2 linked regions of the Spirosoma rhododendri genome follow. The protein of the gene in region 2 interacts with the protein of the main gene of each other region in a pairwise test. Links are inferred from orthologs where the notes say so. Each region holds a gene or a part of one and is shown on either strand. Other genes may lie near its edges. The genes, in order: menB and rfaD.

Region 1 (15,236 bases), 4.2 Mb from region 2 along the record:
GATCTGGGCGATCCGCAGCAGTACCCGCGTCGTGACGGGCATTCCGATCTGGCGCCCCCTCAAAGGCTTGCTCGGCGGGGCTGTACTCGTCGGGCTGACGCTGCTGTTCTCCCGCGACTACCTGGGGCTGGGCCTGAATCTGATGGAGTCGTGTGTACGCGGGGTGCCGGTTGTGGGTTACGCTTTTCTGCTCAAAGCCCTGTTCACGATCATAACGCTCAGCATTAGCCGCAGCGGTAGCGTTATCACCCCCATACTGTTCATCGGCGCAACGGCGGGGAGCTTCTTCGGCGATCTGGTCGGGGCCGATCGGGCTACGTTTGCCGCCATCGGTTTCGTTAGCCTGCTGGCCGGAACCACCAACACGCCTATTGCCACGAGCATACTGGCCATCGAGCTGTTTGGCGCGTCTGTTGCGCCTTACGCAGCCGTTTCGTGCGTTATCAGCTTTCTAATGTCGGGCCATCAAAGTCTGTACACGGCTCAGGTGCTGGCCGTAGCGAAATCGCGTGGTATCAGTGCCCGGCTGGGCCGGGAGATGGGTGCGTCAGACAACAAAACATGAGTAGCTGGTCTGCTAAACCGTGGTAAACAGATCTATTCCGAAAAAGTAAAGGCCCTTCTGGTTGGAAGGGCCTTTACTTTTTATCGTTTTTTCTTCGATCGGTCTGCGATTGATGAGCCAGTTAGCGGGGCCTCTGATACAGGCCGGTCTGGTTCGGGCAGCACCGGTTCGGGCGTCGAGGGGCCGTTGGTCGGCTGGTTGCGGGTCGATTTGAAAATGACGAAGCCGAACAGAGCAATCAGTAGCACGTTACAGATCAGGTCGATGGTATCGCCGGTGCGGGCCAGTGGCGGGTCGAAGCGGAACTCGACCGTGTGTTTACCCGCCGGTATCCGCATAGCCCGCAGCACGTAGTTGGCCCGGAAATGCGGTACCGGTTTTCCGTCGACAAACGCCTGCCAGTCTTCGTTGCCCCGGTAGTACACCTCCGAAAAAACCACGACACCTTCGCGAGCCGCATTGACGGTATAGGTCAGCTTATCGCCCCGGTAGCTGGTCAGTTGGACGCTGCTGCCCGTGTGGCCCAGTTGAGCGGGTAAGCCTGCCAGCTTAGGCATATCGGCCTGACTGACCAGGGCTGAGTCGCGGGTGCTGAGCGTTTTCATGGCTGCAATCTCCGCGTCGGCATCGGCTGCCGGGATGATGGTGCCGACAAACCAGCCCACGCCAAGTGCTTCGGGGTTCGTCAGTGCCGCCGGTTCAGTAGGCTGCTGCTGGGGGTTATTGGGGTTCGGCTGGGGCTGCTGAATGACGTATTTGACGTTCAGCATGTTCAGAATATTCAGCGTATTGCCCTGAAACGCGTAGGTGACCAGCTCCTGATACCGGCGCAGTTTGGCTGCATTGTACCCACCAATCGACCGGTGGAAATACGATGCCCGGTTGCTGCTCATAAAATCAGTCGTCTGATCGAAGACCCGGTACCCCAGCGATTTGTCCTGCTGAATTTGCAGATCGGCGGCCGTCGGCGTAAATACTTCCGCTGCCTGCGCCTTGCTGATAAAATCGTTGCTGTTCAGAAACCGCTTGTCGACCGAAAACAGATCGAACACGACCACTGCCAGCAGCAGCGGATAGAACAGCCCGCTCTTGAGTTTGCCGCTTACAAAGGCCCAGATCAGCCCGGCGGTCAGGATTATCAGGATGAACGACCGGAACGCATCGGCCCGAAGCAGCCCCTGTCGGTCGCTGATGATGGCGTTTAGAATGTCTCGGGCCGCTTCGCCGAAGCTACCGCTCAGCCGGTCGAGGTCGGTGGCCGTTTGAAACGTGAAGAACGTACCGCCCAGCAGTGCCAGCACCAGTGCCAGCCCAGCTGTCAATGCCAGACTGATCGTCAGTGGCTGCTTCAGTTGCGCGAACGTCAACTTTTGGTCGATGATGGCCTGAACACCCAGCGCGGCACCGACGGCCATAAACAACTGAGCCAGACACAGCGCCATCGTCATCGCCCGGAACTTGTTCAGGTAGGGCAGGTAGTCGAACAGCAGTTCGTTGAACCAGAGCAGGTTTTTGCCCCACGCCAGCACGATCATCAAGCCGGCTGCGCTCAGCAGCCACCACCGTACGGGGCCACGCAGCACAAACAAACCCAGCACGAACAGAAAGACAAGAGCCGCCCCCGCGTAGGCCGGACCGCCCACCATCGGCTGATCGCCCCAATAGGCTGGCGCGCCCAGTTCGGCATATTGCTTGGCCATGCCCGGATCGACACCCCGGCCCACCATCGCTTTGTAAAATTCGGAACTCGTCGTTAGCCCGCCACCCGATGCGCCACCGTATAGGTTGGGAATCAACAGCGTCAGGGTTTCGGCTTTGCCGTAGCTGTAGCTGAACGCGTAATCTTTGTCCAGCCCACCCTTCGATTCGGCAGCGGCCGAGTTGCCGTCGGGGTTAGTCGTTTTGGCGGTCAGTTCCGAGCGGCCCCGGATGGTTTCTTTCGTGAACTGGTTCAGAACCAGCAGGCGTTTGCCGAAGCTACCCGCGCCCAGCACACCGACGACCGCCAGCACCGCCAGCGCGATGCCAAGCTGTTTGCCCCGCCCGGCCCGCACCAGCGCGATACCTTCGATCAGGACGAGCAGACCCAGTGTCAGAAAAAGGTAGTACGTGATCTGGATGTGGTTGGCCCCGAACTCCATGCTCAGAAACAGGCCCGTAACGGCCGCGCCAATCCAGTACCGACCGCGCAGGCAGAGGATGACGCCTGCCACCACTCCGGCCCCGTAGCCCAGCGCCAGCAGTTTCGACACGTGCCCTGCTTCCAGGCTGATGATGGAGAAGGTGCCCAGCCCATACGCAGCCGCGCCCAGTGCCGATAGCCACGGGTTACACCCCAGCACAACCAGCAGAATATACGCGCTGACCATCATGATAAACACGATGCTGGCGAAGGGCGGCAGCAGGTTCTGTACCGCCGTGATGGCTTTGTAGATGTAGATGTGCGGGTAATCGAAGTCGATCATGTAGGCCGGCATCCCGCTAAAGAGGGCGTCGGTCCAGAGGGGTTTGATCCCCGTTTCTTTGGCTATCTCGCGGATTTCCTGCGTCGAAGCGGATGCCTGCTGCACGTCCATCAGGGCCAGCGTTTTGCCCGACAGCACCGGCGAAAAATAAACAATCGACAGCACCAATAAGCCCAGCACGGCGAGGATATGCGGCAGGTAGCGTTGAAAAAAAGACGGTTGGTTCATGGAGAATAGACAGTACAGCCCAAAGATAGGGCTTTCCTAAAAACGGATGGCGACGGGGATGGATTGTGAGACGGCCGAACGAATCGTTGCCGGAATGGCTACAGGTTTTCCAGCGTTCGGGTCAGGTCGGTGAACGCGCTGATGTTGTACCACTCGTCGGTGCCGAGATTCAGCCACTGACCGGGTGCTTTGGGGCGTTTGGGCTGGGCCATATCAGGGTCGTAATCGTTGGCGTAGACCGCCGTCATCAGCTTCTGCAAGGCCGTCCACGGCAACGACTGGTTGCGTTCGCGCCGGTTGCGAATGGTTGTGAACGTTACGCTGCGCTGCGCAAACGAAGCCGTTACCCGCACTTCAGCTTCGTCGGGGCCGATACGCAGGTAGGTCAACTCAAAAGGGCGTTCGCGGTTGTCGGCTTCGAGCGTGGCCTGGGTCAGTTCCTGCACTAGATATTGCCAGTCGTCGGTGCTGCCCGCCCCGGTATCTGCCGGGCGTCCTTGCCGGTCGGGGCCGGGATTCCGGGCAATTTTCAGTTCCCAGAAATCGTCGGCCTCGTCCAGCTTGTCTTCGTCGGCCGGTTGCAGCGTTGTCTGATCGGCCAGTTTTGCCACGGCCTGGAGCCACGCTTTCGGCAATCGGCCCGACCACGAAAAATCGTCGTCGCGGGTGAATCCTTCCGCAATCAGCTCATCGTCGTCGATATCGTCGCGGTCGGGGTAAGTAATCGACAGGTCGACCTGCAAAAAATCGCTGAACGCGGGACGCAGGTCGAGGGTGTAGAAATAAGCGTAGGGTGCGGGCAGCGACCGGGCGGTTTGAAACCGAATGCGAAGACTGGTGAATGACATAGCGTAAGAATCGACCCGTAAAATTAGCGGATTTGGGCGACTGTTGCCTGTCGGTCGATTTTGCCGGTTGCTGTTTCGCTGAATGCGTCGACGGTATGCCAGCTTTTCGGTACGGAATAGGGTCCCAGTACATCGCGTACGGCCTGCTGACTGGCGGCCCACTGCGCGTCGGTGAGCGAACAGTTTTCCAGCACCAGCACCACGCGCTGCCCCAGCCGGTCGTCGGGTAGGCCAGCGATAAACAGGCGCGGAGCTAGCCCGGCCCCGGCCAGCGTCGACTGAATCAGCCGCTCGATGGCTTCCGGCTGCACCTTGACGCCCCCGCTATTGATCACACTATCGGCTCGGCCCAGCAGCCGAAAGTGCATCGGGTCGATCAGGTCGACGACGTCGTTGGTCTGGATACGCTCGAAGTTGGTAGCCGCCGACGTGATGTGCAGACAGCCCCGCTCGTCGGTGCCGAGGTCGACGCCCGTCAGTGCGGTAAACACATCGGACACGTCGGGGCCATTGAGTCGGCGCAGGGCGATGTGCGACACTGTTTCGGTCATGCCGTAGGTGGCGTAGACGGGCGCAGTGATCGGCTGAATCAGGGCTTCTAGTGCCGGACTGGTAGCGGCCCCGCCAACCAGAATGGCCTTCATGCCGTCCAGCACCGCTTTTTTCTCCGGTGTTTCGGTCAGAATGGTTTGCAGCTGTAGCGGCACGAGCGCGGTAAACGCAAACGATTTGCCCGCAACCTCCGGCAATGCAAGCGGGTTGCTGACGGGTTCGACAATGGTCATGGGCAGCCCCAACTCCAGCCCGCGTACGAGCATCATGATCCCGGCGATGTAGTTGGTATTGAGGCACACCAGCGCGGCATCGCCCGGTTGCAGGCCCAGCGTCTGCCCCGTCAGGTGGGCACTTGCCCGCATCTGCGCGCGGGTCAGCTCGATCGGCTTAGGGGTACCGGTCGAGCCAGACGTGTGCAGGGTAAACCGTTCCTGCCCACTCCGCCAGGCATCGAGAAAATCTCTCATTTGAGGTTGTAAAGTTTTAGCGTTGTAAAGTTATAGAGTTGGCTGGCGCGTCAGACCATCCGGCGGCAGCCACGCGCGCCAGCAACTTTACAACTCTATAACTATCCAACTCTATAACTCTAAAACTATCTAACCACCAGAACACCCGCGCTGGGGCTGGAGACGTCGTAGGTTTTCAGGGGAACGGTGGCCGGGCCGCTAATGACCTTGCCGCTGAGGTTGTAGCGCGACAGGTCGAGCGGGCAGTAGAACTGGTTGTCGGCGGGGCGAAATACCAGAATCGTGTTGTCGTGCGAGCAGCGACCACCAGCAGCGACGTACTGATCGGCGTTGGTACGGGCCACTATGATGTTGTTTGTGAAGACATAGCCACCCTTGATACTGAGCGCCTGATTGGCTTTGTCGCTGAGGTTCAGCGTCAGCACGTCGGGTTGCGGGTCGGGAGCCGCTTCTGTACCGGAACAGCCCGATGTGTTGCCCGAGAAAAGCAGCGTAGTAAAGCCTGCGCCCAGTAGCTGAAAAAACGACTGGCGCGACAGGCGCGGGGTGGTAGGCGGGGTAGAGGGGGTTTCCATCGGTTTGTCGTACTTTTGTCGGAGTAGCGGATACAGTGTTGTAAAGATGCTTTTTTTTAGCAACAACCGCCGAAGAAACAAAGCTGTTGATCCGGCGGTTTGCCAATTCATATGGAAGAAGCCAAAGTTATTGTCAATCCAATATCGCCGGAAAAAGTAGCCGCATCGCCGGGGTTGCTCGAATACGCGCACACGGCGGGTGGGGCAGTAATCCGGCCCGAAGACAAAGGTAAGATAACGGGTCGGGCCGTAGCCGCCATGCGCGAGCAGACCGATATGCAGCTCAGCCAATTGTACAAGCAGATGCAGCTACTGGCCGAGCAGGCAACGGCGATCCGGCACCGGGTCGAAATTTCGGAGCGCATCTACGCGGCCCAGATGAGTTTTGAGCCAGTCGTAGGGCACACCTATCACTTTTACCAGCGCAAAAACGGTACCGATCTGCTATCGATGGTCGGCCCAACGGAGTGGGGGCGGAAATTCCCCTTCGAACGTTGCCTGGCGACCGTCCGGATGATGGCCGACCACACCTGGGATGTGCAGTATCACGATGTTTCATATACCGAATGATAGAATGATTGAGTGATTGAATAAGCTGACGCATCACATTCAATCACTCAATCATTCTAATACTCAATCATTCTATCATTCTAGCATTCACTCATTAAAATGACAAGCAATTACCCCTGGGAGACGATTAAGGAATATCAGGAAATCCTGTTTACCTATTACGACGGGATCGCCAAGATCAGCATCAACCGGCCACACAAGCGCAACGCATTTACCCCGCAGACGGTGAAGGAAATGTCGGAAGCGATGGAGTTGGCCCGGCAGGACGAACGCGTCGGCGTTGTTATTCTGACGGGTGAAGGGGGCGAAGCGTTCTGCTCCGGTGGCGATCAGTCCATCCGTGGGCACGGTGGTTACGTGGGTGAGGACAAAGTGCCGCGCCTGAACGTACTCGACCTGCAAATGCAGATTCGCCGGATTCCCAAGCCTGTTGTAGCGATGGTAGCCGGTTACGCGATTGGTGGGGGGCATGTACTGCACGTTGTCTGTGACCTGAGCATTGCCGCTGATAACGCCCGCTTCGGGCAGACGGGGCCAAAGGTTGGTTCGTTCGATGGCGGCTTCGGTGCTTCGTACCTGGCGCGGGTCGTGGGGCAGAAAAAAGCCCGCGAAATCTGGTTCCTATGCGATCAGTACGACGCTCAGGAAGCCCTCGATATGGGACTGGTCAACAAAGTGGTGCCGCTCGACAAGCTGGAAGAAACGACGATCGCGTGGTGCCGGAAGATGCTCGAAAAGAGTCCGATCGCGCTGCGTATGCTCAAAGCATCGTTCAACGCCGAACTCGACGGGCAGGCCGGTATTCAGCAGCTGGCCGGTGATGCTACCCTGTTGTACTACCTCTCGGAAGAAGCCAAGGAAGGAAAAGACGCTTTCCTCGAAAAGCGCAAGCCCGACTTCAGCAAGTTCCCCAAGTTTCCGTAAGGATAGTACGGGTTGGACCAGGCTTCCCATTATTCCTGAACAAACAAAAAGGTCAGCCGCGAAGCTGACCTTTTTTTACCCATCGACTTTATACGTTATGGCGTTTACATTTCTCTCCGCTGAGTGGCGCAACCTGATTTTCGCCAACTACCCCATAGACCGCGCTGTGTTGCAGCCGCTGGTGCCGCACGGTACCGAACTCGATGACTACAACGGCGTTTGCTTCGGCAGCCTGGTTGGGTTCAACTTCGAGAAGGTCAGGATGCTGAGCGAAGTGCCGGTGCCCTTCCACACTGAATTTGAAGAATTCAACCTGCGGTTCTACGTCCGGCGGAAGACCGACAAAGGCTGGCAGCGGGGCGTCGTGTTCGTGAAAGAGATCGTGCCGAAACCGGCTATCGTGTGGGTTGCCCGAACGCTTTACGGCGAACCATACGAAGCCCGCCCGATGCGCCACACCTGGCAAACGCACGACGATCGCCAGCATATCCGCTACGAGTGGCAGGTCGGCAGCGACTGGAATTATATCGACGTCGACGCCAGTCTGACGGGGAGCGAAGCAACGCCCGGTACCGAACCCTGGTTTATCACCGAAAACTACTGGGGCTACACCACGCGGAGCAACAAACACACCTCGGAGTTTGAAGTCGTGCACGACCGCTGGCAGATTTACCCCGTCAGCCGCTTCGACGTCCGCTGTGACGTCACCACCCTTTACGGGCCGCAATTCGCCCCCTTCTTCACCGGACCTCCCAGCAGCGTGTTCCTCGCCGACGGTGCCCCCGTCACGATCCGCTCGGGGCAGGATATTAAGGGGTGATTTTTGAGTTTGTGGTTTGTAGTTTGAGGTTCGTGGTTCCTCCGGTGTACAGCCATGCGGTAGCAACCGCCGGAGGAACCACGAATCTCAAACTACAAACCCAAAATCCTACCGATCGTAGTCCACCGTCTGGGGCTGTAGTTCGTCCAGTTGGCGGCCCAGTTGTCGGTGCCGAACGCGCCCCTGTAGGTTACTGAGGTAAAGAAACTGTTCAGGCGGTTACCGCTGACGGCATCGCTCAGCAGGGGTGAACCCGACTGCGGCAGGAAGCTGGGCGAGGTCAGCGTGAAGTTGTTGGCGTTAAGCAGCAGCGCCGATAGACTGCCCGACTGGATCACCTGGTTGTTACGCCCGGGAGTGATGTAGTACTGCGCTACCTGATCGGTCGTGACCACGCCACCCCCCACAACGGGCAACGGCGTATTGGCCAGTACCAGCCCGCGCAGGTCAATAATGCCGCTCGTCAGGCTGCTGGGCCCCGTGATCGATTCCACCCGCAAGCCTTCCGGATAACCGTAGAAAACAGAGTTGTACACGGCTACGGCGCTGTTCCGGCGGAGGTAAGCCCCCGACTGATAACCAGCGCGGGCGTTGCTCGCTGTTGGCGTTGTGCCAAAGGCGAAGCTGCTCATGTTGGCGAATACGGGTACGTTCTGCGTTTGCCCGTTGATGGCCACTACCGGCGTAACGTCGGTGGCCGCTGTTTCGTAGTTTTCGACTTCCAGCCCGTTGGACCCCGACGCGTCGAACACGTTGGGGTCGCGCAGGGAGGCACCGAACTGTACGTTGCCGGTATAGCCCCAGTCAACGGTCCAGTCGTCGTCGGTAGTGCGGTAAGCCATCAGGTTTTTCGCGTTTACCGTACCGCCAAACCAGGCGTAGGCATCACCGGCACCGTAGGATACCTGGATGTGATCGACGGTCGTTCCCGCCCCGACGCCGTAGAACGACAGGCCTGGCAACCGTACTCCAGTGTTTCCACCCATCGGCGCACCGCTGTACTCGATACGCACATACTGCATGACACCTGAGCTACCAGCCGGTTCGCCGTACGTTTCGACCGTGCCGCGAATGCTGCGTGGGTTGGCCGTGGTGCCGGGTCGGTTTACCGGCGACCGGCCGATCAGCACCACCCCGCCCCAGTCGCCGTAGTTACGCTGCCCGGCTGCTTTAGCCGACGTAAAGATGATGGGCTGGGTTGCGGTACCTCTGGCATTGATGAAGCCTCCCCGCTCGATTACCAGTGAGCCGGGCATGTTGGCTCCCGACGGGTCGGCGTCGGCGGCTGCCCCGCGAATAACCGTTCCCGCCGGAATGGTCAGCGTGTAGGTCTGCGGTATGTACACGAGGCCCCGGAGCAGATACACCGTGTCGCGGCTGAGGGTCCGGTTGCTGAAGATTGTTCCCTGAAGGGTCGCTGTGGGCTTAACCGGCTGCGGAGTTATGGTCAGCGTTGACGAACTCTGGGCTGTCTGCCCCCCGGTAGAGACACTAACTGCGCCAGTTGTGGCACTGGCGGGTACCGTAACGATAAGCTGCGTCGATGAGGCCGATACGATAGTGGCCGGCACACCCCCGATCGTGATCGTGTTGCTGCCGGGGTTGGTGTTGAAGTTCGTACCGGTGATCGCGATGGTGCTACCGACAGGGGCCGACGTGGGGTCGATGCTGGTAATCGTTACCGCCGTTGAGCCGGGGGTGGGTGTTGGGGGCTCCGGGTCTTTACAGGCGACGAAAAAGGCTGCCATACTGACAAACAGCAGCAGCAGGGCGGGTAATCGGTGAAGATTGGGGTTCATATATAACGGGTAATTAGTGGATATTCCAATTGGTCAGGAAGCACTGGCCTCAGCAGGTGCCAGTAGCGAAAGAAGCTGGCCGGCACCCGCGTGGATAGCGCTGCGGCCCGTCCGGGGTTCTACGTTTATTGTCTGCTCAGCCCGTGAATCCTCCCTGAATATCGCTGAAATTCAGCAAACTACGGAGGGTAACTGTAGGGGCTGGTATTAAGGCTGACCGGGCTACCAACCCGGCCACCAACCCGAAACTAAACAGCCTCGGGAACGGCTCTTGTCGACAACGACTGCTCGTACAACGCCAGATACTGGTCTGTGACCTTCTTCAGATCGAACCGGCTGGCAATGCTGGCACGGGCCTTTTGCCCCAGCGACTGCGCCAGTGCGGGATCGGTCAGCAACCGGTCGACGGCGGCAGCGATGGCGGTGGGGTCCGTCACGTCGACCAGCAGACCGCCCTCACCAACGACCCACGGCACGGCACTGAGCTGACCGGCTACTACCGGTATGCCACAGGCCATAGCCTCGGCGGGCACCATACCAAACGATTCTTCCACCGACGTGTGCAAGACCAGATTACTCTGGGCAATGCCCTGTAGCATGGTCTGGTGGGGCGTCAGGCCAAACAGGCGAACATTCGGAATCGCGTGCTTCCGGCAGAAATCGTCTGCCTGCTTACCCGGTTCAAACGCCGTACCGTAGGCCCACAGCACCGCGTCGGGGTGTCGCTGCTGAACCTGTTTAAACGCCAGCAGCGCTATTTCCAGATTCTTGTGCTTGGCCCAGCCATTCGCAGCCATCGTAATAACCGGGTGATTTGGTTTGATGACTTCGTCGAGCACGGGCATCACGACCGGGTTGGGAACGACCTGTATGCGCGCGGACGTCCAGGGCTGAACCGACCGGGCCGTGTAGGGCGAAACCGCCGTAAACCGGCGTCCCTTGTGAAACACGTACCGGGCCATACCCAGCATAAACAGCCGTTCCAGCGTGGGGATGTACTTCAGAATCAGCCGGGCATTGTCGTGGATGGTAATCAGCGAGTTGGGGTCGTAGGCCATGGCCGCCATCGCGAATTCGTAGGTCCAGTGCCCATGAACGACATCCGGCTTGTACTGCCGGAGAATATTCAGGATGTGCTTCCGCTCGACCCGGAAAAAGTCGGCCGTGCGGCCCAGGCGTTTGCCGTTCAGGCGGAAGATACGCTGGCGGCTGGGGGCCACCACGTACGTCAGGTTACCCTGCTCGTACACAAACGGTGGCTCGTCGTCGTCCAGCATCCGGTCGGTGGTAATGGCCAGTACGCGGTGGCCCTGCCGGAGTAATTCCTGAATGAGGTGGCTAACCAGGGGGGCTTCGGCCCGCCCCTTGGGAAACGTGCGTAAAGTTGCCGGGTCGAGACCAACCAGTAAGTCGTTGGTAGCGATAGGCGCAGCGATAGCAATATACATAACCGAGGTGGCTTGTCGTGTGTAATTAATAACGGGCCGCAGTGGCTTCGTTAACAGGTTCTGGGTTGAGCAGGGGGGCGTAGTACGTGCGTAGCAGGCGGGCGATTTTTTTCTCCCAGCACTGTTCGCGCGCAAAACGAAAGGCGTTGAGGCCCATCTCCAGTCGCTTTTCTTCGTTGTAATACATCCATTCGATGGCTTTGCCCAGCTGCTCGGCTACCGAATCGGGGTCGGTAACTGGCACCCGAATGCCCGTTGAGTCGTCGACGAGCTCGGCCTGCCCGTGCAGGTTTAGTGTTACCACTGGTAGGGTGTAGCCCATCGCTTCCATCAGTTGCCCCGGCCCGGTATCGCGCAGGCTGGTAAAGTAGAACACGTCGGCGTTGGCGTAGTGGGCTTTCAGATCGGTGTAAGGCACCTTGCCGACCCAGGTTACGCGCTTCTCCAGCCCGTACTGCCTGATATACTCGTCCACGTACTGCCCCATCTCTCCGTCGCCGATGATGGTGAAGTGTACCATGCAGGCCGGATCGACTTTGCTAAGGCCGTGCAGCGTCAGTTCAAGCCCTTTACGGGGCATCAGCCGACCTACCCAGATCAGTTCCAGCACCCGGTGCGTCGGCCGGTGGGTCGGCGTGGTCGGAATAAAATTTTTATCGATCCCGCCGAACACTTTGTCGACAGCCTGCCGACGACCGAGTTTATGGATCATCCGGCTGGTATCTTCGTTCCAAGACAGCACGTAGTTGGCCCGGCGTACCGACTCGTAACAGCCCGGATTGAAGCGCAGCATCAGCTTGCTGACGGCCGAGCGAAGTTGCTCTTTCAGCCAGTACTGTTTGAAATAGTGCCGGAACGAGACGGGAGCTTCCTGCCCGCCACCAACGGGCCCGTAGATGAACGGGCAGTTGAGCCGATACAGAAAACTGCCCATTTGCAGGCTCGTGTAGCTCACGTGATGAACCAGGTCGAAGGCTTGCTCTTTGTGCAGGGCCAGGGCAACTTTCGCGGCCGCCCACTGCCAGTAGATGTAGTGGAAATACAGCCCAAACAACCCCTTGTGGTAAGCATTGTCGATCCAGCGCGGAACGGTTACGTACACAAACGTCAGGTTAGGGTTTGGCGAACTGGCCAGTTTCGCTTCGATCTGTTTTTGCCCGATATTCCGCGTGATACACCATACCTTATAGCCATGCTGGCTGATGATTGACGAGTAGTTCCAGCCGTTGCCTTCTTCGGATCCCCGGTCGGGGATGCAGGCGTAGGCTGAGATCAGGATATTTTTCATAAACGTTGGCTTATAGAGAGAGCAGGAACGGCCGACGTCGATACTGCTTCCGGGCAAAAGCGGCTGTCGGCAGTATAGGGTTCAGGTAGGCTGGTATGGAGGAGCGTGCGTCGTGCGGGAAATCAGGAACTGGCGAGCAGGGCCGGTGACTCGGTCAGAACGGAGGGGTAGATACGTTCGGTAAACAAACGAATCTTGGTATCCCAAAGCTGGGTTTTGGCAAACGCGTAGCCCGCCTGACCCATCGCGAGCCGCTCGGCCGGGTGATGATACATCCACTCGATTGCCCTGGCCAGATCGGCCACGACCTGCGCTTCGGTATCGACCGGTACCCGGATGCCGGTCGAGTCGTCGACGAGTTCGGCCTGCCCGTGCAGATTGAGCGTCACCACCGGCAGCGAATACCCCATGGCTTCCAGCAGCTGATGCGGGCAGGAGTCGCGCAGGCTGGTAAAGAAGAACACGTCCGACTGTTCGTAGTAATCCTTCACCTGCTGAAACGTGACGTGCCCAACCCAGTCGACTTTATCGCGAACGTTGTAGCGGTCGAGGTAGCCCGGTACCTGATCGACCATCTCGCCCTTACCACCCACAATCGTCAGCGTAACGGGTACCGACGGATCGACTTGGCCCAGCGCCTGAATGGTCAGTTCGAGTGCTTTGCGGGGCAGCAAACGCCCTACCCAAAGCAGCTTGAGCGTAGCGCCGGGTATGTGCTGAATGGGTTCGGCGGGTAAGAAAGCCGCACTCAGGCTGGCGTCCCAGATGCGCTCGACGGGTGCCGTAGGCCGCAGGGTACGGGCCAGCTGGAGCGTGTCGAGGTTGGTTACAATCAGCTGATCGGCTTTCCGAACCGTGCGGAAGTAAGCGGGGTTGACGTATTCCAGTACTTTGCCGACCACGTCGCGCATCCATTCGCGGTTCCAGAACTCGCCGAAATACCGCTTCATGGACTTAGGAGCCCGCTGCCCACCACCTACGGGGCCAAACACGAAGGGCTTGCCGAGCCGGTACATGAAACTACCCAGCTGAATGCTGCCGTACGACACGTGATGAATCAGGTCGATAGGCTCCGTCTGATCCAGCGTTTTCGCCAGCTGCGCAGCCGTCCACTGCCAGTAGATGTAATGAAAATACATCCCCGTGAGTCCCTTGTTGCAAAACGTGTTGACCCAATCGGGCACGTGCACGTAGTGGACGGTCAGGTTGGGAAACTGCCCATCCGCCAGAATTGGGTCGATGATGGCCTGCCCGTCTTTTTTGGTCAGGCAGTGAACCCGGTAGCCCTGTTGACTCAACGTCGATGCATAAGTCCAGCCGGTTCCTTCTTCGGAACCTTGACCGGGGATGCAGGCATAAGCCGAAATCAATATTGTTTTCATAACGGTCGACTGGATTGGCGTTGCCGCTGATGCTGAATGTGGACGACGAACTACGAAACGGTCTGCTAACCGACCCGGCTCATCCGAATTTTGCGCAGCAGAAAACCAGCGCAGATCCGGCCAATGTCGAAGCAGAAATACAGGTGCTTGGTGCGCGAGTGTTCAATCGCGAAGTTGTACCGGACGGTCAGGTTAGTGGGCGACTTGATCGAGGTAAAGCTGTTAATGAACTGCTTGAACGTCAGTCCTTTCTCGACCTGAATGCCCGTTGCCCGGACAATTTCGTAGACGATGCTTTTGGCGTCGACAATGAGTCGGTACCCCGCTTTCCGGGCCCGGATCGAAAACTCGATGTCGGCCATGTAGTGGGCGTACTTCTCGGCGTTAAACAGCCCGACTTTAGCGAACACCTCCATCGGAATCAGCGTACCCCGGCCTGGTAGCGACTGCGACTCAACGTGGTCGGCCTTGCTGATCAGGTTTGCGTAGCTGTACTGATAATCTTCCGCGAGGTGACGCCCCCCGGCGGTGTACAGCTCAAAAGCCGACCCGGCGTATTCGAGCCGTTCAGGATTCTCGCTGTCGACACTGACCGACCCGATCAGGCAGGGCTTGTGGGCCTGCCAGGCGTTGAGCATCGATTGCAGGTAGTCCGGCTGTACGATGGTGTCGTCGTTCAGCGTCAGTACAAAGTGCGGGCCGTCGCCGTCGGTCTGCTTCATGGCGTAGCGGATACCGACGTTCGTAGCTTCGGTCCACCACAGGTTGCCATCGCCTTTGATGAGCACAACCTCGGGGAATTCTGTTTCGATCATGAGATCGGTACCGTCTGTCGAGCCGTCATCAACGACGATGATTCGGAAGTCGCGGTACGTCTGCGCCATCAGGCAGTTGAGACACTGCCGGGTGTAGTCGAGACGGTTGTGGACGGGAATTACGACACTAATCATAGGAGCGTGAGAACGTAAAGTAGGTAATTAATCGGCTGGCTGAAGCGCGTGTTCGTGTTCGTCTTCGTGCAGTTCCGGTACGGTAAACCGGTGCGCGGGCCGTTGCAGGCCGTAGAACATACCCATGCCGACCAGGCCCCAGTAGTAGACCGGAAGCTGGTAGGAAACGCCGTAGATCAGCCCGCCCGCTATAAAGCCAAACAGCACCAGCTGCTCGGTCGTATACAGTTGTTTCCGGCGGTAGATGGTAGCCAGCGTACCCAGAATAAGCAGCAGGTTGATCGCCAGTCCTACGGCACCGTAGTTGTACAGCTGATCGACGTATTGCGAGTGAATGATGGTCCCTTTTTCG
Region 2 (15,159 bases):
TTATGCGAAGGGCAACTACCGCCTGTCGTTCTCCGATCTGAACAGCCAATCGACCATTCCGGGTGTCAACCTCGACCGGAAAACGCTGGCGGCCAAGCTGCAATTCGAGCCGGTGAAATGGCTGAAAATCAACTCATCTATCAACTACATCAACAGTAGCAGCGATAATCGGCCAGCGACGAAGTACGGTTCCGAAAACATCAACTACGCCATGAGCGCGTGGCTGGGGCGGCAAACCGACGTCAACCCGATGAAGCAGTACTGGCAGCCGGGGCTGGAAAACGTGCAGCAGTTTTCGTACAACTACACCTACTTCGACAACCCGTATTTCACGCTCTACGAAAACCGCAACTCGTTCAATCGTGACCGGCTTATCGGTAACATCTCCGCCACGGCCGACATTGCCGAGCATTTCCGGGTGATCGTGCGGAGCGGGATGGACTACTCCAGCGAAGCCCGGCAGTTCCGGCGGGCGTTCAGCAGCAACCGCTTCCGCAACGGTGCCTACGCCGAGAACCGGGTCTATTTCCGGGAAGTCAACACTGATTTCTTGCTGAACTACACCCGCAACCTGGGGCCGCTCTCGCTCGACGTATCGGCCGGAGGCAACCAGATGAATCAGCAGACGTCGTTTGATCAGGATCAGGCCCTGTCGCTGGCGCAGCCGGGCGTGTTCAAACTGACCAATGCTGCGTCGCCGGTGGAGGTGTATCAGCAGGTGGGCCGCAAGCGCATCAACAGCCTGTACGCGCTGGCGAAGCTGAGCTACCGCGACCTGCTGTTCGTCGACATTACGGGCCGTAACGACTGGTCGAGTGCCCTAGCGACGCCCACGTCGACGGCCAATACCTCGTTTTTCTACCCCTCGGTGTCGGCCAGTTGGGTGCTGTCGAACCAGTTCCGGTTGCCCTACGGCATCTCGTTTGCCAAAGTGCGGGCGAGCGTCGCCAATGTCGGCAACGACACCAGCCCGTACCAGACGACCGGCGTATTCAACGCCCGGACGCCGGTGTTTTCGCAGCCCGCGTTCAGCGCGCAGAGCAGCATCGCCAACACCAACCTGAAGCCGGAATCGACAACTTCCTTTGAAGTGGGGGCCGACATCCGCTTCTTCAACGACCGGCTCGGTTTCGACCTGACCTACTACGACGCACTCACCAGCAACCAGATTCTGTCGCTGCCCATCGCCCAGCCAACGGGCTATAGCGAACGGGTCATCAACGGCGGGGCGGTGCGCTCGCGCGGGTTAGAGGCCGTCGTGACGCTCACGCCCATACAGACCAACAGCGTCCGGTGGAACGTCAACCTGAATTTCAGCCGCAACCGCTCGACGGTCGTGTCGCTGCCCGACGAAGCCGGTACGCTGACGCTGGGGTACAATCGTATCTACGACAACGTTAACCAAACGGTCTGGTATCAGGTCCGGCAGGGCGACCGCATGGGCGATATGTGGGGAACGGGCTACTTGCGGAACGCGCAGGGTGAGTTTATCGTCGGGGCCAACGGGCAATACATCGCCGACAATACACTGAAAAAACTGGGCAACTACAACCCCGATTTCATGCTCGGCCTGAACAATCAGATCAGCGTGAAAAACTGGAACCTGAACTTCCTCCTCGACTGGCGGCAGGGTGGGGTGCTGGTGTCGCGGACGCTGGCCCTGGCGGGTGTAGCGGGTCAACTGATCGAAACCGCCGACCGCCCCGACGCGGGTATCGTTGCGAAAGGCGTGGTGAATACGGGCACGGCCGAAAACCCCGTGTACCAGCAAAACACCCGCGCCATTCCGGCCGAGACTTACTACCGGATGTACTACGACCGCAACAACGAAGAGAACAGCACCTACAACGCGTCGTATGTGAAGCTGCGCGAGATGAGCATCGGTTACACCGTGCCCGAAACGGCCTGGCTCGCCCAGAAACTGCGAATGCAGCGGCTGACGGTGGCCGTCGTAGGCCGCAATCTGTTCGCGCTGTCGCACATGCAGCACTTCGACCCGGAGCAGACGTCGTTTCAGCAGCAGCAGTTTCAGCGGGGCGTCGAGGACATGACCTACCCGTCGAGCCGGAATATCGGGGTTAAACTAAGCGTGAATTTTTAACCGAGTTAGCCGGGGATTTAACCCGGTTTGTGTTACCCCCCGTCCCCCTAAAGGGGGTGAGGACCCGGCATTTACTGCGGTGACTTCTCCCCCTTCAGGGGGACGGGGGGTAACACAAACCGGAAGGTGAAAGCCAAACCGAGAGAATCAACAAAGTCAACCGACTTGCAACATAGCCATGAAACGAAACCTGTATACTAAACTCCTCCTGCTCGTGCTGCTCGGCGTATTCCAGAGCTGTACGGACGGGTTCAAGGAGATCAATACCAACCCCAACGCGCCGGTCGATGTTCAGCCGTCGCTGCTGATGCGGAAAGTGCTGTTCGACTACGGCGAACAGATGTCGTACGAAGCGTTTGTGGCCGGGAACCTGCTGGGGCAGTACTTCACCGCCATCGACTTCAACCTCTTCGACCGGCACAGCCTGTCGGAGCCGCAGTACGGCGGTAATCCGTGGCCGTTTCTGTACACCAACCTGCGCGACAACGAGATCATCCTGCAAAAGTCTCGCGCCAACGTGGCCTACGGGGTGTATGAAGGTCCGGCGCTGATTATGAAAGCGTACATGACGGCCGCCCTGACCGACCTGTACGGCGACGTGCCCTACAGCGAAGCCCTGTCGGGGCAGTCGGGCGTTATCACCCCCGCCTACGATGGGCAGGAAGCCATCTATACGGCATCTGGCGGTATTCTCGACAACCTCAACAAAGGCATCGCGTCGATCAATGCATACAAAGGCGCGACGGCCCTCGATGGTGACATTATTTTCAGCGGTAACCGCACGAAGTGGGTGCTGTTTGCCAATTCGCTCAAGATCAAATACCTGATGCGTATTTCGGGTCGGGTCGATGTGAAGTCGGACTTGCAGAAGGTGCTGACGGAGGGAAATTTCATTAAGGCCAACACCGACAATGCCGCGTTCCGCTTCTCGACGCAGCCTAATAATTTCCGTATGTCGACGGCCCGCGTTGGCGACTACAACCTGTTCATTATGTCGCTGACCAGCCAGGAAATCCTGACGAACCTGAGCGATCCCCGTATACAAACGTACTTCCGGTCGACGACCGCCAAACCCGGCACGTACAAGGGGCTATTGAACGGACCGGATGCTTCGAAGCTGTCGATCTCCGTCGCCGATTACTCCCTGACGGGTAGTATCTTCCGCGAGAATTCGGATAAGCTGTCGGCCAATTTCATGACCGCTGCTGAAACGAGCCTGTTGCTGGCCGAAGCCGCCGAGCGGGGGCTGGTGTCGGCATCGGCGAAGGACTGGTACGAACGCGGCATCACGCAGGCGTTTGAATACTGGCAAACCACCCTGCCGACGAGCTATCTGAGCAGCAATGCGGTGGCGTACAAGCAGAACGGGCAGAACCCGATTGAGCAGATTCTGACGCAGAAATGGCTGGCGAACATCAACAACGGCTACGAAGGCTGGATCGAGTGGCGCCGGACGGGTTTCCCCCGCCTAAAAACGATTTCGGCCAGTCTGAATAACAACCTGATTCCCGTCAGGATGCCATATCCCGGCACGGAAAGCGCGCTCAACAACGTGCAGTACAAGAAAGCCGCCGACAAAATCAACAACAACAGCATCAACGCCCCCGTCTGGTGGGACGTGAACTAACCGCCGATGACGAGTAGTGTTTTTCAATGGGTGCTGGTGCTGGCTTCCAGCGTGGTGCTGTATATCGTGGCACCGTTTGCCCGCACCGCCCCGAATTTTTCAAAGGTGCGCGCAATCACCACGCGCCGAACACGGTCTATTTGACGAGCAGTCTGGTCATTTCGTGGCTGTTTGCCAAGTCGATCACCAATGCCGCCAACCTGGGCCACAGCTTCGGGTTGGTGGGCGGGGTGGCTTACGCGGGCTACTACCTATCGTTTGTAGTGGCGGGCTTTGTGCTGGTGGCCATGCGGACTAAAGGCGGCTACCGGAGTATTCACCATTTTCTGGAAACGAAGTTCGGCCGGGGGCGGTGGTTGTGTTTACGGGGCTGATTATCATTCGGTTGTACAACGAAATCTGGTCGAATACCATCGTGATCGGCTCGTACTTCGGCGCGACCGGCACGAGCAGCTACTACATCGCCATCGTCGTCTTTACGCTGCTGACGCTGGCTTACACGCTGAAAGGCGGCATGAGCAGTTCGATCATGACCGATGTAATTCAACTGACGCTGTTTGTGGGGCTGCTGACGGTAATTCTGGGGTTCATCCTGCCGCAGTACGGGGGTAGCCTGACGCCCTTCGTGAGCAGTGGCCGCTGGGAATTGGGGCAGGGCCTCGACCTGCTGCTGGTGGCGCTGGTGCAGTGCCTGAGCTACCCCTTCCACGACCCCGTCCTGACCGACCGGGGCTTCATCTCCGACCCCCGCACCACGCTTCGTTCGTACCTCTGGGCGGGGGCAATCGGCTCGCTGTGCATCATCTTCTTCAGCTTTGTCGGTATCTTCGCCAAACTCAACGATCTGTCGGGTGAAGCACCGGTGGCCGTCGCGAAATACTTTGGCGTACCGATGCTGTTGCTGATGAACCTGATCATGGTTACGTCGGCGTCATCGACGCTTGATTCGGCGATGGCATCGTTTTCCAAACTGGTCAGCATCGATTTAGGCAACGCGGAAACACCCAATGTTACGACCGGCCGCTGGGCAATGGTCGTACTGACGGTGCTGGGTACGATCCCGGTTTTCTTCGATCCGGTTATTCTGTCGGCCACGACCATCAGCGGAACGCTCGTGCTGGGACTGGCACCGATTTTTTTGTTTTGGAATGTCGCCGTACCGCGCATCGCTTTTCATCTGTCGGTCGTGGGTGGGCTGGTACTGGGTGCCCTGCTGACGTTTCTGCCCCTGCCCGACGCCCTCCGCCTGACCGACGGCAAGTACGGCGCGCTGCTCAGTACCAACCTGATTACAACCGCTTACTGTTTTCTGGTGTTCTTCGCCTGTACCGTCTTCCGTACTAAAAACGCATGAACACTCCCGCAACGACTACCGACCTCGGCACCCTCAGGGGCCCGCTGCTTATTTTCGGCGGTCCGTACTCTAACATACAGGCGCTGGAAACGCTCCGGCAGATCGCCGAACAGCGCGGCATCTCGCCCGACCGGATCATCTGTACCGGCGACATCGTGGGTTACTGCGCCCAGCCCGATGAGTGCGTGCAATTGATAAAAGCGTGGGGCATTCACAGCATTCAGGGTAACGTGGAGCAGAACGTCGTCGAGGGCGCGGACGACTGCGGCTGTAATTTCGCCGAGGGTGGCCGCTGCGATACATTCTCCCGGACGTGGTTTCCCTACGCGGTGCAGGCACTATCGGGGGCGTCAGTAGAGTGGTTACGTACATTGCCGTTGCACCTGCGCTTTTCCTATGCTGGCAAGTCGGTGGCCGTTGTGCACGGGTCCGCGACAAACATTTCGGAGTTCGTATTTGCGTCGACGCCGTGGTCCGTCAAGGAACAAACGATGACAGCTACCGGTGCCGACGTTATCCTGGCTGGCCATGCCGGACTGCCGTTTGATGATGTGCGGGAGGATAAATACTGGCTCAATGCGGGGGTTATCGGGATGCCCGCCAACGACGGTACCCCGCGCGTCTGGTACCTGCTGCTTGATGATGCCGACGGTCAGTTTACGTACCAGTTTTGCTCGTTCACCTACGACAACCAAACGGCTAACCAGCTTATGCAGGCGAACGGCCTGCCCGATTCCTACGCACAAACCCTGCTGACGGGTATCTGGGACAACTGCGAAATCCTACCCGACGCCGAAAAGCAGCTACAGGGCGTCGGTATCGCCTTTTCTGACAGCGTTAGCTAACCGGCTGCGTTACAGATACGTATCTTCTTTGAGGTAATTGCCCACGTAGTCAGCGATGCCTTCTTCAAGCGAGCAGAACGGGCGGTCGTAGCCGATGGAGCGCAGCTTGGCCATGTTGGCCTGCGTGAAATACTGGTACTTGTCGCGGATGTCGGCGGGGGTATCGATAAAGCCGATGTTCGGTTCGAGGTCGAGAGCGCGGAAGGTGCTGGTAACCAGATCGAGGAAGGTGCGGGCTTTGCCGCTGCCGAGGTTGTAGATGCCGGAGTTGCGCCGGTGATGCATCAGAAACAGACACACCTCAACGACGTCTTTCACGTACACGAAATCGCGCATCTGCTCGCCGTCGGCGTAATCGGGGTTGTGCGACCGGAACAAATTCATCTTACCCGTTTTCCGAATTTGATTGACGGTGTGAAAAATCACCGACGCCATCCGGTCTTTGTGGTATTCGTTGGGGCCGTAGACGTTGAAGAATTTCAGTCCTGCCCAGAAAAACGGTTTGCGTTCCTGCTCCAGCGCCCAGATGTCGAACGCGTTCTTCGATTCACCGTAGGGGTTCAGCGGTTTGAGCTGCGGAATCTGCGATTCGTTGTCGTCGTAGCCCAGCTCGCCGAGGCCGTACGTAGCCGCCGACGATGCATACACGAGCGGAATCTGATAGTCGATGCAGGCTTGCCAGATACGCTTGGAATACGTCAGGTTGAGGTGCTCCAGAATCGACCAGTCGAACTCGGTCGTGTCGGTACGGGCACCGATGTGGAAGATGAATTCGATCTCCTGATAGTTCTGATCGAGCCAGTCGAAAAACACCTCCCGGTCGACGCGCTCCTGAATGCGCTTGCCTACCAGATTCTTTTCTTTACGGGGGTCAGAAAAATCGTCAACGGCGATGATGAAATTGAAGTTTTCCTGATTCAATTTGCTAATCAAACAACTGCCGATAAAACCGGCTGCCCCCGTAACGATAATCATAGAGAAATGGAAAATAGGTGCTGAAGCCCTTAAACTGGTAGAAATCAGCGTGAAACTTAAAAAAGAGATCGTAAAGGTACGGGTTAGGGGCTATACAAAAGAATAGGTGATTTTTTGATTAAATTGTATTATTTATATGTGAATCCCGTTGCCTCATCGCTTGTTCAACCCGGATACAATGGCCGTTTACCGCGCAGGTCTCCGCCGAAATGCGTACCTTTACGCCCTAATTTTTCACCCGGCGTTTCTGGCAACCGCCTTATCTAAACCAGAGCTATGGTCTATATCAACAGAATTGAGCACTTCAACGCGGCTCACCGGCTATACAATCCGAACTGGTCGGAAGAAAAAAATGCGGAAGTTTTCGGTCCCTGCGCCAACATCAACTGGCACGGCCACAACTTCGAACTGATCGTCACGGTCAAGGGCGAACCTGACCCCGATACGGGCTTTGTGATCGACCTGAAAATGCTGGGCGACATCATCAAACGGGACGTAATCGAAAAGGTCGATCACAAAAATCTGAACCTCGACGTTGACTTCATGCGGGGTAAAATGGCGTCGTGCGAAATCTTCATCATGGAAATCTGGAAGATCCTCGAACGCGCCCTCGCCGACGTCAGCGAAGCCCACCTGCATCAGTTGCGGCTCTACGAAACGCCCAAAAACTTCGTCGATTATTTCGGCGAATAGTCCATGACCTATTACCTGATTGCGGGCGAACGCTCCGGCGACTTACACGGTGCCAACCTGATCCGGTCGATCCGGCAGCACGATCCGCAGGCTGCGTTTCGGGCCTACGGTGGTGAGCAGATGGAAGCCGCCGGGGCCACGCTCGTTCGGCACTACCGCGAGATGGCCTTTATGGGTTTCGTGGAAGTGGCCCGCAATCTGGGAACGATCCGCCGGATCATGCGCGAGTGTCAGGCCGACCTGCTGGCCCACCGCCCCGATGTGCTGATCCTGATCGACTATTCGGGTTTCAACCTGCGCGTGGCCAAATTTGCAAAAGCGCACGGCATTCGGGTGTTCTACTACATCGCGCCAAAAGTGTGGGCGTGGAACCCCGGCCGGGCCAAAAACATCAAGGCGTCGGTCAACCGTCTGTTTACGATACTGCCGTTTGAAACCGAGTTTTTCGCCCGCTACGACTACCGCGTCGATTACGTGGGCAACCCCCTGCTCGATGCACTTGCCCAGTTTCAGCCCGATACTCAGTTTCTGGCCAAACTTCCCGCCGACGAACGTCCCGTTGTGGCTCTGCTGCCCGGTAGCCGCCGTCAGGAAATTGTGGGCATGCTGCCGACGATGCTGGCGGCTACGCGCCATTTCCCCAACTATCGTTTCGTCGTCGGTACGGTCAGCAACCTGCCCGCGAGCCTGTACGACGACCTGTTGCGCGACTACCCCAACGTGGCCCGCGTCAGCGATGCGGCCTACGACCTGCTGACGGTAGCAACGGCCGCGCTGGTAACGTCGGGGACGGCGACGCTCGAAACGGCCCTGCTCAACGTGCCGCAGGTGGTGTGTTACAAAGCGTCGAAGCTGTTCTACGCCATTGGCAAGCGCGTGATGTCGGTGCGGTTTATCTCGCTCGTCAACCTCATCGCCGACCGCGAAATCGTCAAAGAACTGATTCAGGATTTTCGGGAAGACACGGTTGTCGCCGAACTGCGGGCCATCCTGCCGGGGGGCACCCGCCGGGCCGATCAACTGGCTGGCTACGCCGACGTCCGGCAGCGGATGGGCGAACCCGGCGCGTCGGAGCGGGCCGGTGCGCTGATGGTGCAGGCACTGCGGGAGGGCTGATGATGTCTGGGGAACGGATTTTTGTCATCCCGACGCCAGGAGGGATCCGCTCCGGCGGCCCGGTTCGGTAACAGGCGGTTAAATCAGCCCCTCGCGAAGATCCCTCCTGTCGTCGGGATGACAGAAATTGATCGTTCAGGCAGACGTATCTAAATCGTAAACGGCTTCACTGATTATAAATCACCTATACTCAACGATGACTTCTCAACCTGATCTCGCACCCATTACCCGCCAGCTACGGGCCATGTACGGGTCGCGTCTGCTCATTGTCGCGGTACACCACATACCCGTTTTTAGCGAACTGATAAACGGGCCGCTGTCCGTGGCGGAACTGAGCCAGCGACTTAATCTGCAAGAGCGACCGGCCCATGTGTTGTTCCCAGCCCTGTGCGCGATGAACCTGCTGACTTACGACCAAACGGGTAAACTGTACATCACCGAGTTGGGCCGATACGTGTCGCAGCGGCATACGCCGAATCTGAGCGGATACATTGAACTGGAAAAAGACGACGTGGGCGCCGTGGAAATGGCCGTCCGACTGCGAAACGACGGGCCGCTGGAAACGCCCAACGGTATTTCGTTCGTCAAAGAAGGTGATGCGCCCTCGCCGATGGATGATCCCGACGAGTCGCGCCGATTTACGCTGGGGCTGGCTGGTCGCGCCCGGCACCTGTCGCCTTTGGTCGCGGCCAGCATGACCCGGCGCGACGGGCATCTGCTCGACGTGGCGGGTGGTACCGGCTTTTACACCTACGAATGGCTGCTGAACAACCCCACGTCGACGGCCACGCTATTCGACCGCCCGGCGGTACTGACCGTTGCGCAGGAGTTGCTCGATGAATTCAGCCGGAGCGGCCGACCGGGGGCAGAAAGCGTCCGGGAGCGGGTAACGTTCCTGCCGGGCGATATGCTCACCGACGATCTAACCAATACCGACCTGTTGCTGGCTGCCAGCCTGTTCCACGATTGGCCAACCGATACCTGTCAGGCACTGACCAACCGCTTTGCTGCGGCCCTGCGCCCCGGTGGTGAACTCTGGGTACACGACGCGTTTCTAAACGATGCGCTCGATGGTCCGCTGGCCGTTACCGATTATTCGGCCCAACTATTCTGGGGAACAAAAGGACGCTGCTACAGCCGTGTCGAGCACCGGAGCTGGTTCAAACAGGCCGGTCTGCAACCCACCGACGAAGCTATTCCTACGCAACTGGATTACGGATTGATCTGGGCAAAGAAGTTGTAGCCTGGACCGCACCGGCGGACCGGTCCACGTCCGGGTGCCCGTTAGGGCAACTAGTGCAGGCGGATGCTTTGTTGGCCGCTGTCGCGCCCACCCGGACGTGGACCGGTCCAGGCTACGTAACTACCAAGCTACAATACGCTAACTGCGTTCGATAACGCCGGTCTTTTCCCACTTCAGCAGCCAGTCTTTTTTGATGCCGTGAACCTGTGAGAAAAACTGGTAGAAGGGGAGCATATCGCGCTCATAGTCGCCGGTTACGTAGAGCGGTTCGCTGAGGAGCACGAGTTTGCGGGGCCAGTCGAAGCCGACGAGAATCAGCGGGACGTTGGCTTTCAGTGCGATGTAGTAAAAACCCGTTTTGAGTGTAGCGACGTTGGCGCGGGTACCTTCGGGCGTGATGCAGATGTGGAGCCGGTCGCTTTGGTTGAAAACGTCGACGGTAGCATCGACCAGATTACGCGACCGGTCGCGGTAGACGGGCTTACCACCGAGCAGGCGAAACAGCCAGCCCGAGTACCACGTGAACAACGAACTTTTGGCGAGGTACTGAATCCAGATACCGACGGTCGGGCGGATACCCAGCCCGACAGGGAAATCCCAGTTGGTGGTGTGGGGCGCAACGACCCAAATGGCTTTGGGCACCGTAGGTACCGGCCCCTGAATGCGCCAGCCCCACAGTTTAAACAACCAGCGAGTCAGGGCACCAAGCATGATGGGTTTGAGGTTTGTAGTTTAACGGTCAAGGTTCTGAGCGGACAAAGCATCGGGAATATGGTTGCCGCAGAAGAAACGTTAAACGTTAAACCACAAACCTTGAACCAGATTAATACTTCCGGTCTTTGCGCTCCAGCCACTTGCCGGTCATGAACGAAGCGATCAGCAGAACCGCGTAGAACAGAAGGGTTAACGGGGTTGATAAATCCATGTCAGTGCTCAATTGAAGATGGGGCAAAAGTACGACGGAAAAGCCGTGCCGCAAAGTCTTGGTACAAAGCCTTGTTACAAAACGCCTTTCGTGCTGGGCAGGTTATCGATTTCCCGAATGTCGCGCCGAACGGCCATCTTGATCGATTTGGCAAACGCCTTGAAAATCGCTTCGATCTTATGGTGTTCGTTATCGCCTTCAACCTTTACGTTCAGGTTGCACTGCGCCGTGTCGGAGAATGATTTGAAGAAGTGGTGAAACAGCTCGGTCGGCATGTCGCCCACTTTCTCGCGCCGGAACTCAGCGTCCCACACCAGCCACGGCCGTCCAGAAAAGTCGATCGCTACCTGCGCCAGTGCGTCGTCCATCGGCAGCAGATAGCCGTAGCGGCTGATGCCTTTTTTGTCGCCGAGCGCACGTCGGTACGCTTCGCCCAGGGCCAGCGCGGTATCTTCGATGGTGTGATGTTCGTCGATGTGCAGGTCGCCCTGTACGCGGATGGTCAGGTCGGAGCCGGAATGCTTGGCCACCTGATCGAGCATGTGATCGTAGAAGCCCAGGCCCGTGTGAATGTCAGCTTTGCCCGTGCCGTCGAGGTTCAGGTCGATACGAATCTGCGTTTCTTTCGTGTTGCGCTCGACCGTGACGGTGCGGGCAGGCAGGCGCAGGAAGGTGTAAATGGCGTGCCAGTCGCTGGTCGTCAGCGCGATGGCCTGTTTCATGGCGTCGGTCTGCTGGGTGACATCGGCCATCTGTACCGATTCCAGACCGCCGGGGGGCAGAAACAGAATGGCTTTCGCGCCCAGATTAACGGCCAGCTGCACGTCGGTCAGGCGGTCGCCGATGACGTAGCTATTGGCAAGGTCGTATTTCGTACGGTCAAAGTACTCCATCAGCATACCCGTTCCCGGCTTGCGGGTGGTGCTATTCTGATGCGGGAAATGCCGGTCGATGTGGATGTCGTCGAAATGAATGTTTTCACCTTCGAAGGTCGACAGCATCTTGTTTTGGGCAGGCCAGAACGTATCTTCGGGGAACGCGTCGGTGCCGAGACCGTCCTGATTAGTGACCATCACCAGCCGGTAATCGGTTTCCTGCGCGATCTGCCGCATGGCCGACAGCGCACCGGGGATGTAATCAAGCTTGGCCAGTGAATCGACCTGCTGATCGGGTTGTGGTTCAGCAATCAGCGTTCCGTCACGGTCGATAAATAGTATTTTTTGCATAAAGGAGCAGCGGTAGAAGCGGCAAAGATACCGGCCCGGTCGCGATTGCTGTTAAAAAAGCTTTACTTTTGCCCCACGACCATACTGTGACTAGCCTGCTATTTCTGAACGTCGTTTACATACCAGTCAACCAGAATCCTCCATTATCCACATTACTCTATCATACCGTACGCGCTTGTCCATATCCATACAATACACAGTTAATTAGTAAGCTTACCATTTACAACAAACAGTATATATGCAGTCAGTATCATCCCGACTGACCCGTATTGGGGTCTTTTATGACGGTAACTATTTCCTCCACGTAAGCAACTATTATAACTACTCCCACGAGCGACGCAGCCGGATCAGCATTTCGGGGCTGCACGCGTTTATTCGGCAGCAGGTAGCTGAGCGGGAGGGTGTTAATGAACGGTTGTGCCAGATTGTCGACGCCCATTATTTTCGGGGGCGGCTCAACGCCCACGAAGCCAATCAGCGCGGTAATCAACTGTTCTACGACCGGCTGTTCGATGATATCCTGATGTCGGAAGGCGTCGTGACCCACTACCTGCCGGTCAAGACCTACCAGGGGTACCGCCAGGAAAAAGGCATCGATGTATGGCTGGCGCTGGAAGCGTTTGAACTGACTCTCTACAAGAAATTCGACGTTATCGTGCTCATCACGTCCGACGGTGATTACGTGCCGCTCATTCGTAAGCTGAACACGGTAGGCTCGCGGATCATGGTACTGAGCTGGGATTTTGAATTTGAAAACGAACAGGGCGAACGGCAGGTGACCCGTACCTCGCAGGATCTGCTCGAAGAAGTGTCGTACCCGGTCGCCATGCACGCCATGATCGATGACCGCACCCGGCGCAACGACCCGATCATTCAAAACCTGTTCGTCAAGCAGGCTTCCCGCCCGACATTCACGCCAGCGACAGCTACTACGAGTGGGAATAGTTTCGTCAATAGCCAGAACTCATACGCGGCTAACTTTGAAGATGAAGACGAGCCAAACTACAACCTCATCGATCGGCCGGACGATGACCCGACCGGTCGGAAAATCAGTACGGTTCGCAGTCTGAAATCGGGGTATGGGTTTATCAATTACCCACCTAATAACCTGTTTTTCCACTATACCAGCCTGATCGATACCGAGTTCGACGAACTCCACATTGATGACGAAGTAGAGTTTACGCTGGGCCAGAATCCGGAAGGTAAAGACATCGCCGTCGACGTATCGCTGGTACGAAGTTAGTTTCAGGTTTAATGGTCAAGGTTTAACGTTTTCGGTGGATACTAACCTTGAACATAAAACATCAAACGTTGAACTCGTTTTCTGGCAACGGGCGCTGGCCTGGGCACTGGCACAGCCGCAGAACGACGGCGTAGTTGCGCTACTGAACAACAGTAATATTGAGTACCCCAACGACCCGTTTCCAAACCGACTCTTTGTCGGGGCGAAGCGGGTCGTTGGGGTTTCTGATGCGTCGGATGGGCCGGATGCCTTTGAGCTGCTAAGGCTGGCGCAGGCCGAACGCCCGTCACACTGGGTCGGGTATTTGGGCTATGATCTGAAGAATCAACTGGAACGGCTCAACAGCCGACATCCGAACCGGATTGGGTTTGCTGACGCGTTTTTTGCCGAGCCCCGCTGGATTATCGACTACCACGACGGAGCACCAACGCTGGCTGGCGAGGGCGATACTGATGCGCTGCTGACCGATCTGCTGGCGTTTCCAATGCCTGCTTTCCTGCCTGTCGACCCGCAACAGGTGCAGTGCCGCGTTACGTCCGATGCATACATGACCACCGTCCGACAGATTCAGCAGTTCATTCGGGCGGGGGAGGTTTACGAGCTGAATTACTGTGTCGAGTTTTTTGCCGAACAGGCCCGGCTCGATCCAATGGCCACGTACTGGGCGCTGAACGAACGGTCGCCGATGCCGTTTTCGGCCTTTTTAAAGCTTGACGACCACTATATGATGGGGGCGTCGCCGGAGCGGTTTCTCAAAAAAACGGGAGCGACGCTTACCTCACAGCCTATCAAAGGCACCATCCGCCGGGGAAAAACGGCCGATGAAGACGCCCAGCTCCGGGTACGACTGCTTAACTCCGAGAAGGAGCGGGCCGAGAACCTGATGATCGTCGATCTGGTCAGGAACGATCTGGCGCGGTCGGCTCAGACGGGTACGGTACGGGTCGATGAATTGTTCGGGATTTACAGCTTTCGGCAGGTATTTCAAATGATCTCGACTGTATCGGCCACGCTGCACCCCGACAGTTCGTGGACCGACGCCATCCGTAACGCCTTTCCGATGGGCAGTATGACCGGTGCGCCCAAAATCCGGTCGATGGAACTGATTGACGAGTTGGAAAGCAGCCGCCGGGGGCTGTATTCGGGCGCGTTTGGTTACGTTACCTCCGACAACAATTTCGATTTTAACGTTGTGATCCGGTCGCTGCTGTACGACGCCCGGCAGCAATACGCTTCGTTCTCGGTAGGTAGTGCCATCACCTACGACGCCGATCCCGCCCAGGAGTGGGACGAATGCCTGCTCAAAGCCCGCGCCATCCGCGACCTGCTCGAAGGGTGTTGACACTGTCTCAGACAGCATCCCTGCTGTCGTAGCCGAAGGCTAAAGTGGCGTGTCCTGTTTGTTAGCCGCTGACGCGGCTACGACAGCAAGATGCTGTCTGAGACAAACGTATACCGTTTAATCAATACTGTCGAAAATACCCGTGAATTCGGTGTGGAATTGAGGTGATTTTGGTCTCCTTTAACATGTTCCGTGCAACGGTTTGGCGTTTTTTTAACTCATTATCAGTGCGCTATACCGTTTACGAAATAGTGTACTATAAAAATAGTTAAATAACGTTAACACGGTGTCAACCTGTTTCGGCTTGGCCTATCTTGTCACCACAACCAGTCAACCTCTACTCTATCACCCATGCGAAACCTCTTTTTGTTGGCGGCATTGTGCCTGCTAACGGTGGTGTTACGTGCCCAGACGCCCACGCGCTTCACACTCCAGGGACGGGCCGTCGACACGCTCAACAATGCACTGC

The links.
Region 1: the proteins of rfaD (region 2) and menB interact in binary tests that used the Escherichia coli proteins (3 or more experiments, as listed by UniProt). The link is inferred for Spirosoma rhododendri from one-to-one orthologs.

What each region holds. Positions count from the first base shown.
Region 1 is NZ_CP051677.1:4,823,113-4,838,348, reverse strand. Bases 5,412-8,284 are described here. They hold menB (1,4-dihydroxy-2-naphthoyl-CoA synthase), read left to right. Parts: upstream 5,412-6,372; coding sequence 6,373-7,197; downstream 7,198-8,284. Other genes in these bases: HH216_RS20060 (IPT/TIG domain-containing protein), read right to left, coding at 8,110-8,284; HH216_RS20065 (YqjF family protein), read left to right, coding at 7,295-8,017; HH216_RS20075 (DUF2452 domain-containing protein), read left to right, coding at 5,815-6,273; HH216_RS20080 (QcrA and Rieske domain-containing protein), read right to left, coding at 5,412-5,703. Outside these bases: HH216_RS20100 (chloride channel protein), read left to right, coding at 1-565; HH216_RS20095 (YfhO family protein), read right to left, coding at 646-3,258; HH216_RS20090 (hypothetical protein), read right to left, coding at 3,357-4,106; HH216_RS20085 (AMP-binding protein), read right to left, coding at 4,130-5,128; more of HH216_RS20080, read right to left, coding at 5,254-5,411; more of HH216_RS20060, read right to left, coding at 8,285-9,816; HH216_RS20055 (glycosyltransferase family 4 protein), read right to left, coding at 10,065-11,264; HH216_RS20050 (glycosyltransferase family 4 protein), read right to left, coding at 11,290-12,552; HH216_RS20045 (glycosyltransferase family 4 protein), read right to left, coding at 12,675-13,934; HH216_RS20040 (glycosyltransferase family 2 protein), read right to left, coding at 14,000-14,884; HH216_RS20035 (O-antigen ligase family protein), read right to left, coding at 14,912-15,236. UniProt on the Escherichia coli protein: Converts o-succinylbenzoyl-CoA (OSB-CoA) to 1,4-dihydroxy-2-naphthoyl-CoA (DHNA-CoA).
Region 2 is NZ_CP051677.1:644,385-659,543, reverse strand. Bases 4,920-7,715 are described here. They hold rfaD (ADP-glyceromanno-heptose 6-epimerase), read right to left. Parts: upstream 6,903-7,715; coding sequence 5,937-6,902; downstream 4,920-5,936. Other genes in these bases: lpxB (lipid-A-disaccharide synthase), read left to right, coding at 7,599-7,715; HH216_RS02515 (6-pyruvoyl trahydropterin synthase family protein), read left to right, coding at 7,179-7,595; HH216_RS02525 (metallophosphoesterase family protein), read left to right, coding at 5,079-5,927; HH216_RS02530 (sodium:solute symporter family transporter), read left to right, coding at 4,920-5,082. In the rest of the region: HH216_RS02540 (SusC/RagA family TonB-linked outer membrane protein), read left to right, coding at 1-2,101; HH216_RS02535 (SusD/RagB family nutrient-binding outer membrane lipoprotein), read left to right, coding at 2,280-3,728; HH216_RS25695 (hypothetical protein), read left to right, coding at 3,755-4,102; more of HH216_RS02530, read left to right, coding at 4,081-4,919; more of lpxB, read left to right, coding at 7,716-8,711; HH216_RS02505 (methyltransferase), read left to right, coding at 8,908-9,954; HH216_RS02500 (1-acyl-sn-glycerol-3-phosphate acyltransferase), read right to left, coding at 10,093-10,665; bifunctional histidinol-phosphatase/imidazoleglycerol-phosphate dehydratase HisB, read right to left, coding at 10,954-12,105; HH216_RS02490 (NYN domain-containing protein), read left to right, coding at 12,344-13,348; HH216_RS02485 (anthranilate synthase component I family protein), read left to right, coding at 13,383-14,690; HH216_RS26550 (carboxypeptidase regulatory-like domain-containing protein), read left to right, coding at 15,042-15,159. UniProt on the Escherichia coli protein: Catalyzes the interconversion between ADP-D-glycero-beta-D-manno-heptose and ADP-L-glycero-beta-D-manno-heptose via an epimerization at carbon 6 of the heptose.